DNA from 2 places in the Paeniglutamicibacter sp. MACA_103 genome. Region 1 is predicted to be linked to the other one. Evidence: predicted binding sites of a transcription regulator. Region 1 holds the regulator's gene; the other holds the start of a gene.
What was found. Region 1 encodes Rex, which represses fermentation and respiration genes when NADH is low (regulators of the CRP and FNR family bind a similar motif). Its sites were predicted from a motif close to CTTGTGAANNNNTTCACAAG; they were not measured.

Region 1 (7,967 bases):
CCTGCAGCGCATGTGTGAGCCCGAACGCCAGATCATCTTCCGCGTGCCGTGGATGGATGACGAAGGCCGGGTACAGATCAACCGCGGTTTCCGCGTTGAATTCAACTCCGCCCTGGGCCCGTTCAAGGGTGGACTGCGCTTCCACCCCTCGGTGTACCTGGGCATCGTCAAGTTCCTGGGCTTCGAGCAGATCTTCAAGAACTCGCTCACCGGCATGCCCATCGGCGGCGGCAAGGGCGGCTCGGACTTCGATCCGCGCGGCAAGTCCGACGCCGAGGTCATGCGCTTCTGCCAGTCGTTCATGACCGAGCTCTACCGCCACATCGGCGAGTACACCGACGTACCCGCCGGTGACATCGGTGTGGGCGGGCGCGAAATCGGCTACCTGTTCGGCCAGTACAAGCGCATCACCAATCGCTACGAGTCCGGCGTGCTCACCGGCAAGGGCATCAGCTGGGGCGGATCCCTGGTTCGCCCGGAGGCCACCGGCTACGGCGCGGTGATCTTCACCGACGAAATGCTTAAGACCCGCGGCGCCAGCTTCGACGGCCAGCGCGTCTCGGTCTCGGGCTCGGGCAACGTGGCCATCAACGCCATCGAAAAGGCCCAGGCGCTCGGCGCCCGCGTCGTGACCGCCTCGGATTCCTCCGGGTACATCGTTGACGAACGCGGCATCGACGTCGAATTGCTTCGCCAGATCAAGGAAGTCGAGCGCGGGCGCATCAGCGAGTACGCCGAGCGTGCCAAGTCCAAGAAGGTGCACTACGTCGAGGGCGGCAACGTCTGGGACGTCGATGCCACCGTGGCGCTGCCGTGTGCCACCCAGAACGAGCTGGACGCCAAGGACGCCACGAAGCTGATCGCCTCGGGCGTCGTCGCCGTGGCCGAGGGCGCCAACATGCCTTGCACCGCCGCGGCAACCTCGCTGTTCCAGGACGCAGGGGTGCTCTTTGCCCCGGGCAAGGCCGCCAACGCCGGCGGCGTGGCCACCTCCGCGCTGGAAATGCAGCAGAACGCCAGCCGCGACTCGTGGAGCTTCGCCCACACCGAGGAGCGCCTGACCGAGATCATGGTCGGCATCCACGACCGCTGCGCCTCCACCGCCGACGAATACGGCGTACCGGGCAACTACGTGGCGGGCGCCAACATCGCCGGCTTCGTGAAGGTCGCCGACGCCATGCTGGCCCAGGGCCTGATCTAGCCAGGTCCGCAGCAACCGTCGCACGAGGCACCAAAGCCGGGAGCCGGCAAGCACGAACCCCAGGGTTTCTGCTTTCCGGCCCCGGTTTTTTGCGTTTTTGAGACGTCATGTTTCGCCGAGTCTTGGGGCCGGGTTTGTGGTTTTCGACGTCCCGGGGGTACATTTTCAACCATGACTAATCGTTGGTATGCGTATTTTGTGTCGGCTCTGGAGGGGCCTAAGACGCGATAATTTCGCATACCCACCTTCAGAGCCGACAAGGGCCGCAAGCTGTTGCTTGCAGGCCCTTCGCTATTTCCAAGATAGCGGCCCTGGAGGAATACGGAGACGTGTCAGCGGGGGCCGCATTGAAACCAATGGGCCCCGCAAAGACGCGCGGGGCCGTAACCGAAAGGCCCCCAACCATGAGCATCGCAGTCGCCACCGAGACACAGCAACGCGCCAACACCAATGAACGCGTGCTGGGCATCACCGAACTGCCCACCCCCGCGGAACTTGTCGCCGAGCTTCCCGTGGAAGATGCCCAGGGCTACCGGATCATGCGGGCCCGCCAGGAGGTGCGAGCCGTGCTCTCCGGGCTCGATGGGCGCCTGCTGGTCATCATCGGCCCCTGCTCGATCCACGACCCGGTAGCGGGGCTGGAATACGCCACCAGGCTCGCCGCCGCCGCGAAGGAACACGAGGGCGAACTGCTGGTGGTCATGCGCAGCTACTTCGAAAAGCCGCGCACCACCGTGGGGTGGAAGGGCCTGGTCAACGACCCGCACCTCGACGGCAGCCACGACATGGCCGCGGGGCTGCGTGCCGCACGCGAATTCATGTTGGCGGCCAGCAACCTGGGCCTGCCGCTGGCCACGGAATTCCTCGAGCCGCTGAGCGCGCAATACCTGTCCGACGTGATCAGCTGGGGCGCCATCGGGGCGCGCACCACCGAAAGCCAGACGCACCGGCAGCTGGTCTCCGGGCTGTCCATGCCCGTGGGTTTCAAGAACGGCACGGACGGGTCGGTCCAGGTGGCCATCGACGCCTGCCAGGCTGCCGGCTCACCGCAGTCCTTCCTGGGCATCAGCGACGACGGGCGCACCGCGGTGGTCCGGACCGCGGGAAACGAGGACGCCCACCTGATCCTGCGCGGCGGCGCCGACGGTCCCAATTTCGAGGCAGAGCCAGTGGCCGCCGCGTCGACCGCAATGGGCAACGCGGGCATGAACCCGCGGGTGATCGTCGATGCCTCCCACGCAAACTCGGGCAAATCCCATCTGCGCCAGGCGGAAGTCATCGCGGAGCTGGCCGCCCGCATTGCAGACGGAGACCAATTGATTGCCGGGGTCATGGCGGAAAGCTTCCTGGTGCCGGGAGCGCAGAAACACGATCCGGATGTGGTGGCCCAAGGCTCGGACGTGCTGGCAGGACTGACCTACGGGCAGTCCGTCACCGACGCCTGCATGGGCTGGGAAACCAGCGCCGAATTGCTCGCGACGCTTGCCGAAGCGGTGCGTGCTGCGCGCTAAACGCGCAATATATGGGTTCCCCGCAAGAAATGGTGGCCCCGGGAAGCCGAGAATCGTTCACATTGGCCCCACGAGCCACTAAAGTGAGTCAGAAGGACATAGGGTATCTTGGGGTGTTGGCACAGACAAGGTACGTTCCTCGGTCTGCGCCAAGGCATGATTGCTATGTGAAATTGTCAGGAGAAACAGGGAATGGTCGAATCGCAAAACTTTGCCAACGCGCGTTTCATGACGGTGGCCGAGGTTGCCGAGGTGATGCGTGTGTCAAAGATGACGGTTTACCGCCTCGTCCATTCTGGAGAGATGCCGGCCGTGCGGTTCGGTCGTTCCTACCGCGTACCGGAAAACGCCGTGCAGGAGTACCTGCGGGCAGCCGGGTTCGGCCGGGACTCCAACACCGGCTAGCGCCGCCGAATTTCGCGAGTGGTCAGAATCTGCTCTAGAAGCAGGTAATCTGTTAAGGAACGTTTAACGTCCAGTTGGCTATTCTGGTGCTTTGGTGCCGAAGAAATAGTAGTCGGCAATCGAATCAGTTTGTGAGGAACCATTATGGGCTCTGTTATTAAGAAGCGCCGCAAGCGTATGGCCAAGAAGAAGCACCGTAAATTGCTTCGTAAGACCCGCCACCAGCGTCGTAATAAGAAGTAAATGCCGGCTCCGGGCTTGCCCGGAATTGAGCATGTAAAAAGGTGCGTTTCCCTCTTGGGGAAACGCACCTTTTTGCATGCTGCGGCAAAAGCCGGGGGATGGCCTCAGAAATGTCAGGGACGGCGTCGCAGGGCGCCGACACTGCGCCACAGGCCCCATAGGGCTCCCGAGATCCCCGCGGCCTTCAACCCAAAGGTCGCGGCCTTGCGTCCGGTTCGGAAGTCGTAAACCGGCCAGTTCCGGTCCTTGGCATGGCGGCGCAGTCTCCAGTCGGGATTGATCGCCACGGGGTGCCCGACCGCTTCAAGCATGGGGATGTCGTTGTGCGAGTCGCTGTACCCCCAGCATTCGTCAAGATCCAGCCCCTGTTCCAGCGCCAGGTTCTGGACCGCCTCGGCCTTCGCCGCGCCGTGCAGGATCTCGCCGACCAGGCGGCCGGTGTAGATGCCCTCGACGTGTTCCACGCTCGTGCCCAAGGCCCCGCTGAGCCCGAGTCGGCGGGCCATCACCGAGGCGACCTCCAGCGGCGTGGCAGTGACAAGCCATACCCTCCGCCCGGCGTGCAGGTGCTGCTCGGCAATTGCGCGGGTGCCTGGCCAGATTTTCGACTCAATGAATTCGTCATAAATTTCATCCCCGAGCGCAACCATGTCGGCCACGGAGAACCCCGCGGCCATCAAGAGCGCACGGTCACGGATGGCCTGGATGTCTCCGAGGTTCTCTCCCCGGGCCACGAACCGCAACTGGTGAACGGCAAACCACGCCACCTCACGCAGCCTAAAAGCCCGTCGTTGATACATTTTTCGGGCTACGGCGAATAGAGAGGCACCGCGCATCATGGTGTTGTCGACATCGAAGAAGGCCGCGGTCGTGCTCGAATGCAACGGTTCTTGCCCAGGAAATGACGCGGGGGAAAGGTTTGAGGGCATCCGCCCAGTGTATTGCAATCTTTTTTGGCGGGCGCTGTAGCGTTGGGGCATGAGCAGTGAGCAGACCCCGAGGGAAATTACTTTGTTGGTTCGGTCCGGATGCCATCTGTGTCAGGCCGCGATCGAAACACTCGATGAGGTCACCGGTCGGCTGGATTACACCTGGCAAAAAATCGACATCGACCAGGACGCAGAACTCTTGGAACGCCACTCGGAAGAGGTGCCCGTGCTGTTGGTAGACGGACGGGTACGGGACTTTTGGGTGATAGACGCCCAACGCCTTGAGACATTGCTGACAAGCTAGGACGACGACACCGACGCCGGCCCCCGAAAACGAGGCCGAGCGGCAGTGTCGCGTGAACTGGTTGGTAAGTCACAAAAGTATCCAAGGAATTGAGTCAGAGCAGAATGCCCACCGAGCGCGACCCAGCAAGCAGCGAATCAACGGTCCCCGCTGCCGAACCCCTGATCGAGCACGACCTGGAGCCCGACATGACCGTGGGGCAGACAGCGACGGGTTCACTGGGCAGGATTCTTCCCGAAGCAACCCTTGCGCGGTTGACCCAGTACCTGCGCGCCCTGAACACCATGCAGGGTCGCGGCGAGGCACGTACTTCTTCAGGTGTCCTGGCAACGGAGGCTGGAGTGAATCCGGCGATCCTGCGCAAGGACCTTTCCCTTCTTGGATCCTATGGGACCCGTGGAGTGGGCTACGTGGTGACCGAGCTGGCCGAACATATTTCCAAGGCCATGGGGCTCTTGCGGCAGTGGCGCGTTGCGATTATCGGTGCCGGAAACTTGGGCCGTGCGCTGTCCGGGTATGGCGGTTTCAGAAGCCGCGGATTCGAAATCGTTGCGCTGCTGGATTCCTCGCCGGAGGTTATCGGCAGCACGGTGGGTGACTTGAAGGTCCAGCCCATTCTCGACCTCGACGAGATCCTCAAGGCCACCAGCGCAAACATGGCCGTCCTGTCTGTTCCCGGCGCAGCCGCCCAGGAACTGTGCGACAAACTGGTGGAAAGCGGCGTGCGAAGCATCCTAAGCTTTGCACCGGTGGTGCTGCAGGTCCCGCCAGGGGTAAACCTTCGCAAGGTCGATCTGGCCACCGAGCTTCAAATCCTGGCCTACCACGCACAAAACCTCGATTCCTAGGTGCCGGCACAGGTCCGCGACCTGGCCAAAACACAAAAAAGGTCCGTGGGATCCGGCCGGCAACGGCTGGAACCCACGGACCTTTTTGGGTGTGGTGTTTAGCGGTATCCTGCAGCCCGTGCCGCTCGCCGCGCAGCAATGAACTGGCTCGAGGGGCGCAACCAGGCGAAGACCACGCCAACGACGCCCAGGACGACCGAGAGAGCCATCAGCAGGCCGCTGCCGATGCTGAACAAGGACAGGACGGCGAAGATCGTGGCGAAGATGCGTGCCACGCCGCTTCCCTTGCGGACCATGAAGGCAATCAGGACGTAGATCAACAAGCCAACGACTGCGAACACGATCGCCGTGGTCTGGATCATGGGGATTGCGTCGCTGATGCTCATTCCGGCGGCCGCGAGCTGCTCTTCCAGCTCGGGTACCGCTTCAACCTGTTCCATGATTGCGGCGGTGCTCAAACCAAACACGGAGCTCAGCAGGAAAGCGACGCCCGCTGCCAGGATGGCCCAAAACGAGGTGTCCAGTTCCTTGGGACGGTGGGTGGGCATCTGGGGCGGTGCGAAGTTGCCTTGAGGGGGAACCGGGAAACCGCCGGCGTACGGCTGCTGCCCATATGGCCCCTGCGGGGGCTGCTGGCCGTACGGATTGTTCGCGGGTGCGGGCTGGCCATAGGGGTTGGGGTTTTGGCCATACGGATTCGGCTGCTGTGCACCGTACTGTGGCGGCTGGCCGTATGGGGGCTGCCCGGCAGCATTCGGATCCTGCGGTGCACGCTGTCCGTATTGCGGCGGTGCGGGATCCGTGGGCGGCTTCTCGGGATTCAGGGGATCATTTTCAGGGGTAGACATAACCTGCTCCTTGGGGTTGGAAAAGAATGACTTACCCTCACGATATCCGTTCGAGATTGCTTTTCACCCCTCCCTAAGGATGGTTTTTCGTTTCGACATGCACTTCGGTCAGGGCCCCTTCCCGAGACCTGCTCTGCAGGTTGCGCGCAGGGCTGGGGCAAGGAGCCGGGTCATCGCGCCAACGGCTTCGGGATGCGTTCAAGGGCCGGTCACGTGGGCAAAATCAAGTGTCCGGTTTAGGTAACGGAACAAAGATTTGAGACACTTAATCCATGTCGACTGCCACCGTTCACCTTCTGCGTCACGGCGAAGTGTATAACCCGGACAGGGTCCTCTACGGTCGGCTACCGGAATTCCACCTTTCCGAACTTGGCAACCAAATGGCGGTGCGGGCCGCGGAATACTTCACGGCCCAGCGAAGCGCGGGCGCAAATATCACCCACTTGGTGTCATCCCCGCTCGTGCGGGCGCAGGAAACGGCAAGGCCCACCTCTGCGGCGTTGGGCCTGGAAATCGTGACAGACGATCGAATCATCGAGGCGGCGAACCGTTTCGAGGGACTCTCCCAGATTAAGAACCGACTGAAGGAACCAAAGTACTGGTCCTTTGTCGTCAACCCATTTCGTCCATCCTGGGGGGAACCCTACCGGGACCAGGTGGAACGAATGATGACCGCCATTGTTGAACACCGCGATCGAGCGGTGGAACTTGGCGGCCGAGGGGCGCAAGCCATTTTGGTCAGCCACCAGCTGCCCATCTGGGTAACGCGCCGCTCCGCCGAGGGCAAGGCCCTGTGGCACGACCCGCGGAAACGCGAGTGCACTCTCACCTCCGTGACTAGCCTGGACTTTGAAGGTGAAAGTCTGGTCGGAGTCCGTTATGCAGAACCTAGCGTGGACCTCTTGGCCAACGCTGCTAACATCCCTGGAGCCTGAGATCATGACCGATCCCATCTCGTCCCAAGCGAAGCGTTTGGGACGACGTACATTCTTGCGCGCTGCAGTACTTGGCGCCGCCGTGCTGCCACTGGCGGCTTGCGTGGGGGAGGAAGACCCCCTGGCCAAGCAGGCGCGCGAAGGCAATAACAAGAATTACATAGCCGGCGACGGCTCGGTGGAGGAATACGGTCCGGCTTCGCGCACGGAACCGGTTGAAATCAACGCAGTGGCCTACGACGGAACCACTATCGACTCGGCTACCTGGGCAGGACAGGCCACGGTGCTGAACTTTTGGTACGCGGCGTGTGCCCCGTGCCGCATCGAGGCCCCGCACATGGTCGAGCTCAACAACGAGTTCAAGGGCAAGGCCGAATTCATCGGCATCAACGTGCGTGACGAAAAGGAAGCGGCAGAGGCCTTCGAGCGCACCTTCGGCATCAAGTACCCGTCGGTGCAGGACACCCAGGGCGCGATCCAGCTCGCCATGACAAAGTATGTACCGCTCAAGGCCGTGCCCACCACCTTGGTCCTCGACAAAAAAGGCCGGGTCTCGGCCCGCATTCTCGGTGTCGCCGACAAGCCCACGCTCAAGGCCCTGATCAATACGGCCCTCACCGAGTCGTTGTGATCGACTCTGTGCTGGCCGGTGCCTTGATGCTCCCAGCCCAAGGAAACCAGTTTGCCGAGATTGTCCAGGACGGATCGCTTGTCCTCGCGGTTCCCGTGGCCGTCCTGGCGGG
Region 2 (7,967 bases), on a different contig from region 1:
TGGAGGCCTCGGCGGTCTTGTTCAACCGCGGGGCGCCAATGAACAGCGCGGCCAGTGCGATGGGGGCCACGATCAGGAACATGAATCGCCAGTTCAGGAACTGCAGGATCAGGCCCGAGATGGTCGGGCCGATGGCCGGTGCCACGGAAATCACGATCGACACGTTGCCCATGATGATCCCGCGGCGTTCGGCGGGCACCAGGTCAAGGATCGTGGTCATCAGCAGCGGCATCATGATCGCGGTTCCGGAGGCCTGGATGACGCGGGCGACCAGCAACAGCTCGAAGCCGGGGGCCGCCGCGGCAAGCAGAGTGCCCAGCGAGAACAGCCCCATGGCCAGCATGAACACCCCGCGGGTGCTGAAGCGCTGAAGCAGGAAACCGGTGGCCGGGATGACCACGGCCAGGGTGAGCATGAAGATCGTCGCAAGCCACTGGATGGCTTCCTCGCTGACCTGGAACTCGTGCATGAGGACCGGCAGCGCCACGTTCATGATGGTTTCGTTGAGGATCACCACGAAGGCGGAAACGATCAGCACCGTGATGGTGGCCAGGTCCTTGGGGTTGAGTTTGGTGCTGGTCTCGGTCACGGGTAGTGGCCTCTTCCATGAAAAGTGGTGGGTGGGCTTTTGCGGAACATTTCATTCTAGCGTCGGGGGGCTCCGGTTGATTCCCGAAAACGAAAAACATGCCGGGAATAACACAACACGGTCCGCGACGTGGCCCGCCGGCCCACGGATGGTCCAAGATGGGAACATGAACGTTCGCACTCCGGATCCCTATCCCGGCTGGCTGTCCGACGAGGACCTCTACGAGGCCCGTGCCCGGCTGCCCATGCTCTACATCGAAGCCATCCCGGTTCGCCTGGATCCGCTCGGCTACGTCACGGAGATCGGCCTGCTGCTCACCGCCGATCCCGAGGGCCGGATGCTGCGCACCTTCGTCTCCGGCCGGGTGATGTACCGGGAGACCATCCGCGCTGCGCTGACCCGCCACATCGAGAAGGACCTGGGTCCCATGGCCATGCCGCAGCTGCCGCCATGCCCTGCCCCCTTCACCGTGGCCGAGTACTTCCCCTCCCCCTCGGAGACCGGGTTGACCGACGAACGGCAGCACGCCGTGGCGCTGGCCTACATCGTGCCGGTGCGCGGGGAATGCTCCCCGCGCCAGGACGCCCTGGAACTGACGTGGCTGACGCCCGAGGAGGCGCTGAGCCCGAACATCCAGGAGGAGTTCGCCGGGGGCCGCGAAAACCTGGTCCGCCAGGCCCTCGCCCACGTCGGCTACGTCCGCTAAAGACGCCGGGAAGCGCCGGCCCCTCGTGTGGGTTTTAGCGGGCCGACCGGCCGGTTAGGCGGGCCGCAAGGGCCGGCGCACCTTCCCCGGAAAGCTCGGAAACGACAACCGGGCGCCCCGCCATGGCCATGAGCAGGGCCTCCCCGGTGCCGGAGACCAGCGGACCCTTGCCATGGGACCAGTCAAGGTCCGTCGCGGCCAGCCTCAATCCGCGGATCCACCGCCAAGGCGCCAGCCGCGGATTGCCCGGAGTCGTCTCCAGGACCCGATGCAACCGTTGCGCGGGGATCTCCCGTGGCAGGCCCAGGGACCGCCGAATGTCCTGGTGGTGGATCATGCCGTCGACCAGGCCGATCCTGCCGCCGATCCCCGCGGCCAGGCCGCGGGGACGGGTGTGCGCCCGAAACGTCTCGAGCAGTTCGGCCGTCGAGAGGCCGCGCATCTCGTCGACTCCGACCTGGTTGGCCTTCACCAGCCGGCCCTTGGCGAAACGGCGCACCAACCCCAAGGTGTCGAGGGAGTCGTAGGAGATCACGTGCGCCACGACGTCCCGCACGCGCCAGCCCTCGCACAGCGACGGGGCCTCCCACTGCCCGGCGTCCAGGGTTCCCAGGAAGTCGGCGAGGTCCGTGCGTTCGGCCTGGGCCAGATCCATGTCGTTCATGCCCCAATCCTTGCACGTCAAAGTCGTGTCCTAGGGGGCTGCGGGCAGGCGACGCCGGAACCATGAGCCGAAGAGGGATCCGAGCAGCACCACCGAAACGCCGACCGCGGCGCCGATGACGGTCTCCAGGGCCCGGTCGTAGAGCAGCCCGTCCGTCACGCCGGACCCGATGGATACGCCCACCAGGGCCAGCGGGGTCACAAAGATCTGTGCAATGAAGTAATTGCGCGCGATGAACAGTTCGGCGAAGACCTGCAGCAGCCCGATCAAGATCAGCAGCACCCAGACCGGTGGCGCGAAGGCGATGATCGCGGCCATGAGCACGAGGCCGGTCAGGGTGCCAAGGATACGGTGGATGCCCCTGCGCACCCGATGCCGGGTGGTGTGCCCGACCAAGGGGACCACCGCGGCCACCATCGCCCAGTAGCTGTGCCCCGTCGACAACGCGGGCGCCAACAAGGTGGCAATGGACCCGGCGGCCCCGGCGGCCAGCAGGTAAAAGAATGCCTCCCACCAGATGGCTGTGCGCACCGTTGCGGACAGGGCCGCCGGCCGAACACGTTCCCCCCAGCCCGCGCTGCGGGGGAAGGCCATCCCGGAGAACCCGATGGCGATGGACAGCACCACCGCAGCCGACGCCGCGACCATGGATTCGCCGGCCGGTGGCTGGCTTGGCATGGAGGCAATCGCCGCGAAGGCGAAGATGTGGAAAAGGGAGCCGCCCGGCCGCAGCTGCAGGAAGGACGTGACGACGGCGCACACCCCGGAGACCACGGTGGTCAGGACAACGATCGTCCACGCGCTGCGCACCGGGTCCGAGTGGTCGACCAGGAAATTGGAGGCGAGCACCGCCAGCGCGATGACCACCAGGAACAGGGCGCCTGCCTTGGCCTGGGCAACCAACCTATTGAGGTATCCGGGCACGCGTCCGTAGACGCCGGTGAAGGCGCCAAAAATCACGAAGATCATCAGGTCCAGCCGGTCCATGGCCAGCAGCGCGAAAAGCGGCACGAACACGCCGATGCCCGTGCGCAAGGCAATCCAGTGGTCGTTGTGTGCCGGCCCCAGGGTCAGCAGGTCCTCAAATTTCTTACCCATGCGTTTGCTTCGTCGCCGCTCTCTTGGTTCGTTGTCTTGATGCACCTACTGTCAAACGCTACGCGCCCGGCGCGCGCCATGGTGTCACTTGTGAGCGAGCAAATAGCCAGGGGTGAGCGATGGCACGCGGGTATTTTTCCCGCCCTGCCGGGGCATGCGGCACACTAGGTAGGTGCAGAACGATTCTTTTGATGCCACCGCTCCCCATCCGCGCCAGGCCGAGTTCTCCTTTGAGCTCGGCACCCGGCTGACACGTCCCGACGGGTCGGCATCCAACGGACGCACGGGCGTGATCACCACCCCGCACGGGGAAATCAAGACCCCTGCCTTCATTGCCGTGGGCACCAAGGCGACGGTCAAGGCCCTGCTGCCCGAATCCGTGGCAGAGCTCGGCGCGCAGGCCGTGCTGGCCAACGCCTACCACCTCTACCTGCAGCCGGGCCCCGACATCCTTGACGCGGCCGGCGGGCTGGGCAGGTTCATGAACTGGTCCGGGCCCACCTTCACCGACTCCGGCGGATTCCAGGTCATGAGCCTGGGCTCGGGGTTCAAGAAGGTCATCGACATGAAGTCGGTGGACCAGTCCGGCCCCGACGACGCAGTGGCCCCGGGCAAGGAACGCCTGGCCAACGTGGACGACGACGGCGTCTGGTTCAAGAGCCACATCGATGGCAACAAGCACCGCTTCAGCCCCGAGGTGTCGATGAACGTGCAGCACAAGATCGGCGCCGACATCATGTTCGCCTTCGACGAGCTGACCACGCTGCAGAACTCCCGCGGCTACCAGGTCGAGTCCCTCGAGCGCACCCGGCTCTGGGCCGAGCGTTGCGTCAAGGAGCACTTCAACCTCACCGACGAACGCGTCGGCAAGGAGTACCAGGCGCTCTTCGGCGTGATCCAGGGCGCCCAGTACGAGGACCTGCGCCGCCAGGCCTGCCGGGACCTCGGTGCCATGGCCTTTGACGGCTTCGGCATCGGCGGTGCGCTGGAGAAGGAAAACCTGGGCACCATCGTGGGTTGGTGCGCGCAGGAGCTTCCGGAAAACAAGCCGCGCCACCTGCTGGGGATTTCCGAGCCCGACGACCTCTTCACGGCCATCGAGAACGGCGCGGACACCTTCGACTGCGTTTCCCCCACCCGCGTTGCCCGCAACTCCGCGTTCTACACGCCCTACGGCCGCTTCAACCTCTCGGGCCAGCGCTACAAGACGGACTTCACTCCCCTGTCCGACGAGTGCGACTGCTACACCTGCCAGCACTACACGCGCGCCTACATCCACCACCTTTTCAAGGCCAAGGAACTTCTGAGCCACACGCTGATCTCGATCCACAACGAGCGCTTCGTGGTGAAGATGGTTGACGACGCCCGCCTGGCCATCGAGGACGGCACCTTCCACGAGCTCAAGGAGATGGTCATGTCCCGCTATTACGCCGGTGCCCCGGACCCGCAGGGACTGGAAACAGTCTCCCTCTGATCCGCGGAAACGGTCCTAGCCCGCGGCGGCGCCCTTCCTCGGCCGCAGCCTGCGGATGCCGATAAACAGCAGCACGGCCAGGCCCACCGCGGCCACCAGCACCAGCACGGGCAGGGCAATGGCCAGCAGGCTCAATCCCAGCGATGCCCCGTCCTCCGCCGTGCTCACCACCGGGGCCGCGACCCCGGCGGTGCCCAGGTTCAACAGCGGCCTCGACCCGGACTTGAGCAGGTGGAAGACCAGTGCGATCCCCGCACCAATGAGCAGCGGCATCCACTGGGCCGAGCCAAAGGTGTTCCCGGGATCGGTCACCGCCACGGTTTCGGCCCCGACACCGGAGGCAAAGACGAGCCCTCCGGAGGCCGGGCGCACCACCGTCTGCAGCGCGTCGTTGACCGAGTCAACGACCGGAATCTTGTCGGCGACGACCTCGATGACCAGCAACACCGCAAGGATGCCCAGGGCCCAGCCGTTGGAAAGCCAGCCCCAGCCCTCGGGCAGCGCCACCCATGAGGTGAAGCGGTTGAGCAGCCCCAGCACCAGCAAGGGAATATATGCGTTCAGGCCCGCGGCCGAGCTCAGCCCGGCGGCCGTGAGTAGTTCCATGTGCCCAGACTAGGCGCAGTCGCGGTGCATGCGCCGCAATGTGCCGGGGGTGTTTTTGCCGGTGGTTCGCCGGCGCGGAGAACCACCGCTCGAATAGAGGGCCGTCGAGGTTCCGACGGCCCGGTCAAAGGAAGAAGCGGCGGCCTTCGCCCGTCGGCCGAAGGGCCGCCGTCCCCGTAATTCGTGGCGTGGATTGCCTATGCGGCGGTTCCCGCCACCGGAGCCTGCACCTCGTAGCTGGGCTCGCGGCGCTTGAACCAGCGGATGACCAGCGTGGTCACCGGAACGAAGATGAACTCCACCGCGGTCTTGTAAACGAAGCCGACCAGCACGTAGTTGATGAACGTGGGCATGTCGGTGATGCCGATGACGGTGGCTGCGATGGAGCAGAAGATCAGCGTGTCGGCGAATTCGCCAACCCCGGTCGAGCTCATCAGGCGGCCCACCAGGCCGCGTTCGCCGAAGCGTTCCTTCATCTTCACCAGGACCCAGGAGTTCAGGGTCTGGCCGACCAGGAAGCCCAGCAACGAGGCCAGGACAATGAGCCAGACCGGACCCAACGTGCGTTCGAGGGCCTCCTGCCCGTCGTACCATTCGGCCGCTGGCAGGTGGATCATGATCCAGAAGCAAAGGGTCGAGAAGGCCGCCAACGCGAAGGTCGTGACGATGGCCCGGCGGGCGACCTTAAAGCCGTAGACCTCGGAAATGACGTCACCGAGGATGTAGGCCAGCGGGAAAAGAAAGAATCCGCCGTCGGTGACGATGGGGCCGAAGGTGACACCTTTGGCCGCACCGACGTTGGAAAGGATGACCACGACGGCCATCAATGCCAGCACGGTGGAAAAGTAGGGGCTTCCCGCGGACGCAAAGATCGCGCGCGAGGCCTTCGGACGTTGTGTTGCTGAGGCGGTGTTTTCGCCCATGGTGATTCCCAATCGAAGAAGTGGTTCGCCAAGCCGGTCCCGGGGCAACGTTTTCCGCAGCGATCGACGCATGGGCGGAAATCGGGGCCGTGGGGACCACTCGCTGTATTAGCACTTGAGGTTCAAGTATCCCATGTCTTACCCAGCCCTGTTTCGGCGGTTTCGCGCCCTCGGGGTCCGTTTGGGCGGCCGGGTTCCGCGATTCGCCTTGCGTGGCGCGGGAATCCATGTTTTGAACATGTTCAAAACTGGTTATGATGGAAACCGATGCCGAACGCGGAAGGGAGCGCAGTGAGGAAACCGACTGCCAAGAGCACCCATACCCGCCAGCTGTTGCTCGACACGGCCATGGGGCTCTTCGCCACCAAGGGGTTCACCGGAACCACGATGCGCTCAATCGCCACGGAATCCGGGCTTTCCCTGGGCAACGCCTACTACTATTTCGAATCCAAGGACGCCATCGTCCACGAGCTTTTCCGGGACCTGCTCGAGAAGCACCGCTCTGCCACGTGGCCGCTTTTGGTGCCGGGAAACAACTTGGAGATGAACCTTCGCATTTCCTTGGACAAGGCCCTGGAAATCATGACGCCGTTCCACGAGTTCGGACCTGCGTTTATCCGCACGGCCTTTGCCGGTTCAAACGCCGAGCTCGGCAACGTGCAGCGAGCCCTCGAACTCGGATTGTGGCGCCAGGTGGTGGCGGCCAGCAGGCCCCTTCCACCACTGGCCATCCGCATGGACCTGCCCCAGTTGCTTTGGTTGATCCAACGCGGCATCTTCCTGTTTTGGGCCTACGACACCTCCCCCGGGGCTGCGCGCAGCCACCGACTCATCAGGAACGTCGCCCCGGTGGTCGCGCGCCTGGTCGTGCTCTCGCGCATGCCTGTTGTCCGCAGCATTCTCGATGACGTGCTTTCACTGGTGCGCACCGCGTCCTGACCCTCGCCGGCCGCGAAATCGCGCCCTGCCGAAGAGACAATCCCGGATTCGCCGGCCGCAGGCGTAGAGTCGGAGAAGAAGCCTTGAGAGGGGCGCGAAAGCGCAACGGTCACCACAGATCAGCGCGCATTTTGTGTCCAGAGCCGCAAGTTCGTTGCCGTCATTGGGACAGGAGCCGCAAGATGCCATTCGAGTCCACAACCCTTCCGCCTTGGGTCCACTCCTTTGCCCTGCTTCGTGACCGCACGGTCGTCCGTGACGAATCGGGATGCCTGCACAGTCTCGCCGCAGACGGAAGCAACTACGAAATCACGTGCAGCTGGCCCACGCCCGAAGAGCTCTCCACGCTGGTGGGCGACCCGGGCCTCACTGCGCACCAGGGTCAAACCAGGTTGACATTCCTGGGCTCGCCCGACGAGGCGACCACTCGGGAACTTTCCTCGCAGGGTTGGAGCCTGAGCGATCGACGGGTCCTGCTTGTCGCCCTGGCCAACGATGTGGAGCAAGTGGCCTCGCTACCGGAAACGGCAACCCTCTTCGAAGCGCCCATGAACGACTACGACGTGGTTGAAGTCGCGGACTTCGACGCCCCGGCCGGCCGGGGCAGGATCCGCTTTGGCGAGGGATTTGCGATGTTGGGTGATCCGAGCATCACCACGACATCGAACACCGAACAGTTCCGCGCCGCGATCCTGGCAAACCTTGCTGCCACGGCGGCGGGCCAGGGCCTGCCGGTGCTTTTCCTGGTCACCAGCGCGGACACCGCCGCCGGAACGCGCGCCGACCGCGCCGCCGGCTGGTCCAATGCGACGCAGCTGACCACCTTCACCAAGGCATAGCCGCAATACATGGAGCCTGGAGAGGCCGGGCCCTATCCGCGAGTGTGAGCGTGAGAGGGAAACCACCCTAAAATGAATGCATGACTTCTGCCTCCACCGGGATCCGTCCCGCCGTTACCCTGACCATCG

Region 2: the regulator Rex is predicted to act here: its motif matches at 6,290-6,309, upstream of ACIPVK_RS09705 (queuosine precursor transporter).

Annotation. Positions count from the first base shown of each region.
Region 1 is NZ_JBIXLN010000021.1:14,104-22,070, forward strand. Features, by position in the region: gene gdhA (NADP-specific glutamate dehydrogenase) at 1-1,201, shown strand, start outside; gene ACIPVK_RS11385 (3-deoxy-7-phosphoheptulonate synthase) at 1,606-2,712, shown strand; gene ACIPVK_RS11390 (helix-turn-helix domain-containing protein) at 2,905-3,117, shown strand; gene ACIPVK_RS11395 (30S ribosomal protein bS22) at 3,262-3,360, shown strand; gene ACIPVK_RS11400 (HAD family hydrolase) at 3,474-4,340, opposite strand; gene ACIPVK_RS11405 (glutaredoxin family protein) at 4,339-4,593, shown strand; gene ACIPVK_RS11410 (redox-sensing transcriptional repressor Rex) at 4,782-5,441, shown strand; gene ACIPVK_RS11415 (hypothetical protein) at 5,540-6,289, opposite strand; gene ACIPVK_RS11420 (histidine phosphatase family protein) at 6,562-7,224, shown strand; gene ACIPVK_RS11425 (TlpA family protein disulfide reductase) at 7,229-7,855, shown strand; gene ACIPVK_RS11430 (cytochrome c biogenesis CcdA family protein) at 7,882-7,967, shown strand, end outside.
Region 2 is NZ_JBIXLN010000016.1:62,364-70,330, forward strand. Features, by position in the region: gene ACIPVK_RS09675 (DHA2 family efflux MFS transporter permease subunit) at 1-589, opposite strand, end outside; gene ACIPVK_RS09680 (NUDIX hydrolase family protein) at 756-1,295, shown strand; gene ACIPVK_RS09685 (maleylpyruvate isomerase family mycothiol-dependent enzyme) at 1,330-1,959, opposite strand; gene ACIPVK_RS09690 (FUSC family protein) at 1,990-3,057, opposite strand; gene tgt (tRNA guanosine(34) transglycosylase Tgt) at 3,230-4,531, shown strand; gene ACIPVK_RS09700 (DUF4126 domain-containing protein) at 4,547-5,137, opposite strand; gene ACIPVK_RS09705 (queuosine precursor transporter) at 5,335-6,060, opposite strand; gene ACIPVK_RS09710 (TetR/AcrR family transcriptional regulator) at 6,352-6,999, shown strand; gene ACIPVK_RS09715 (hypothetical protein) at 7,182-7,838, shown strand; gene ACIPVK_RS09720 (hydroxymethylpyrimidine/phosphomethylpyrimidine kinase) at 7,919-7,967, shown strand, end outside.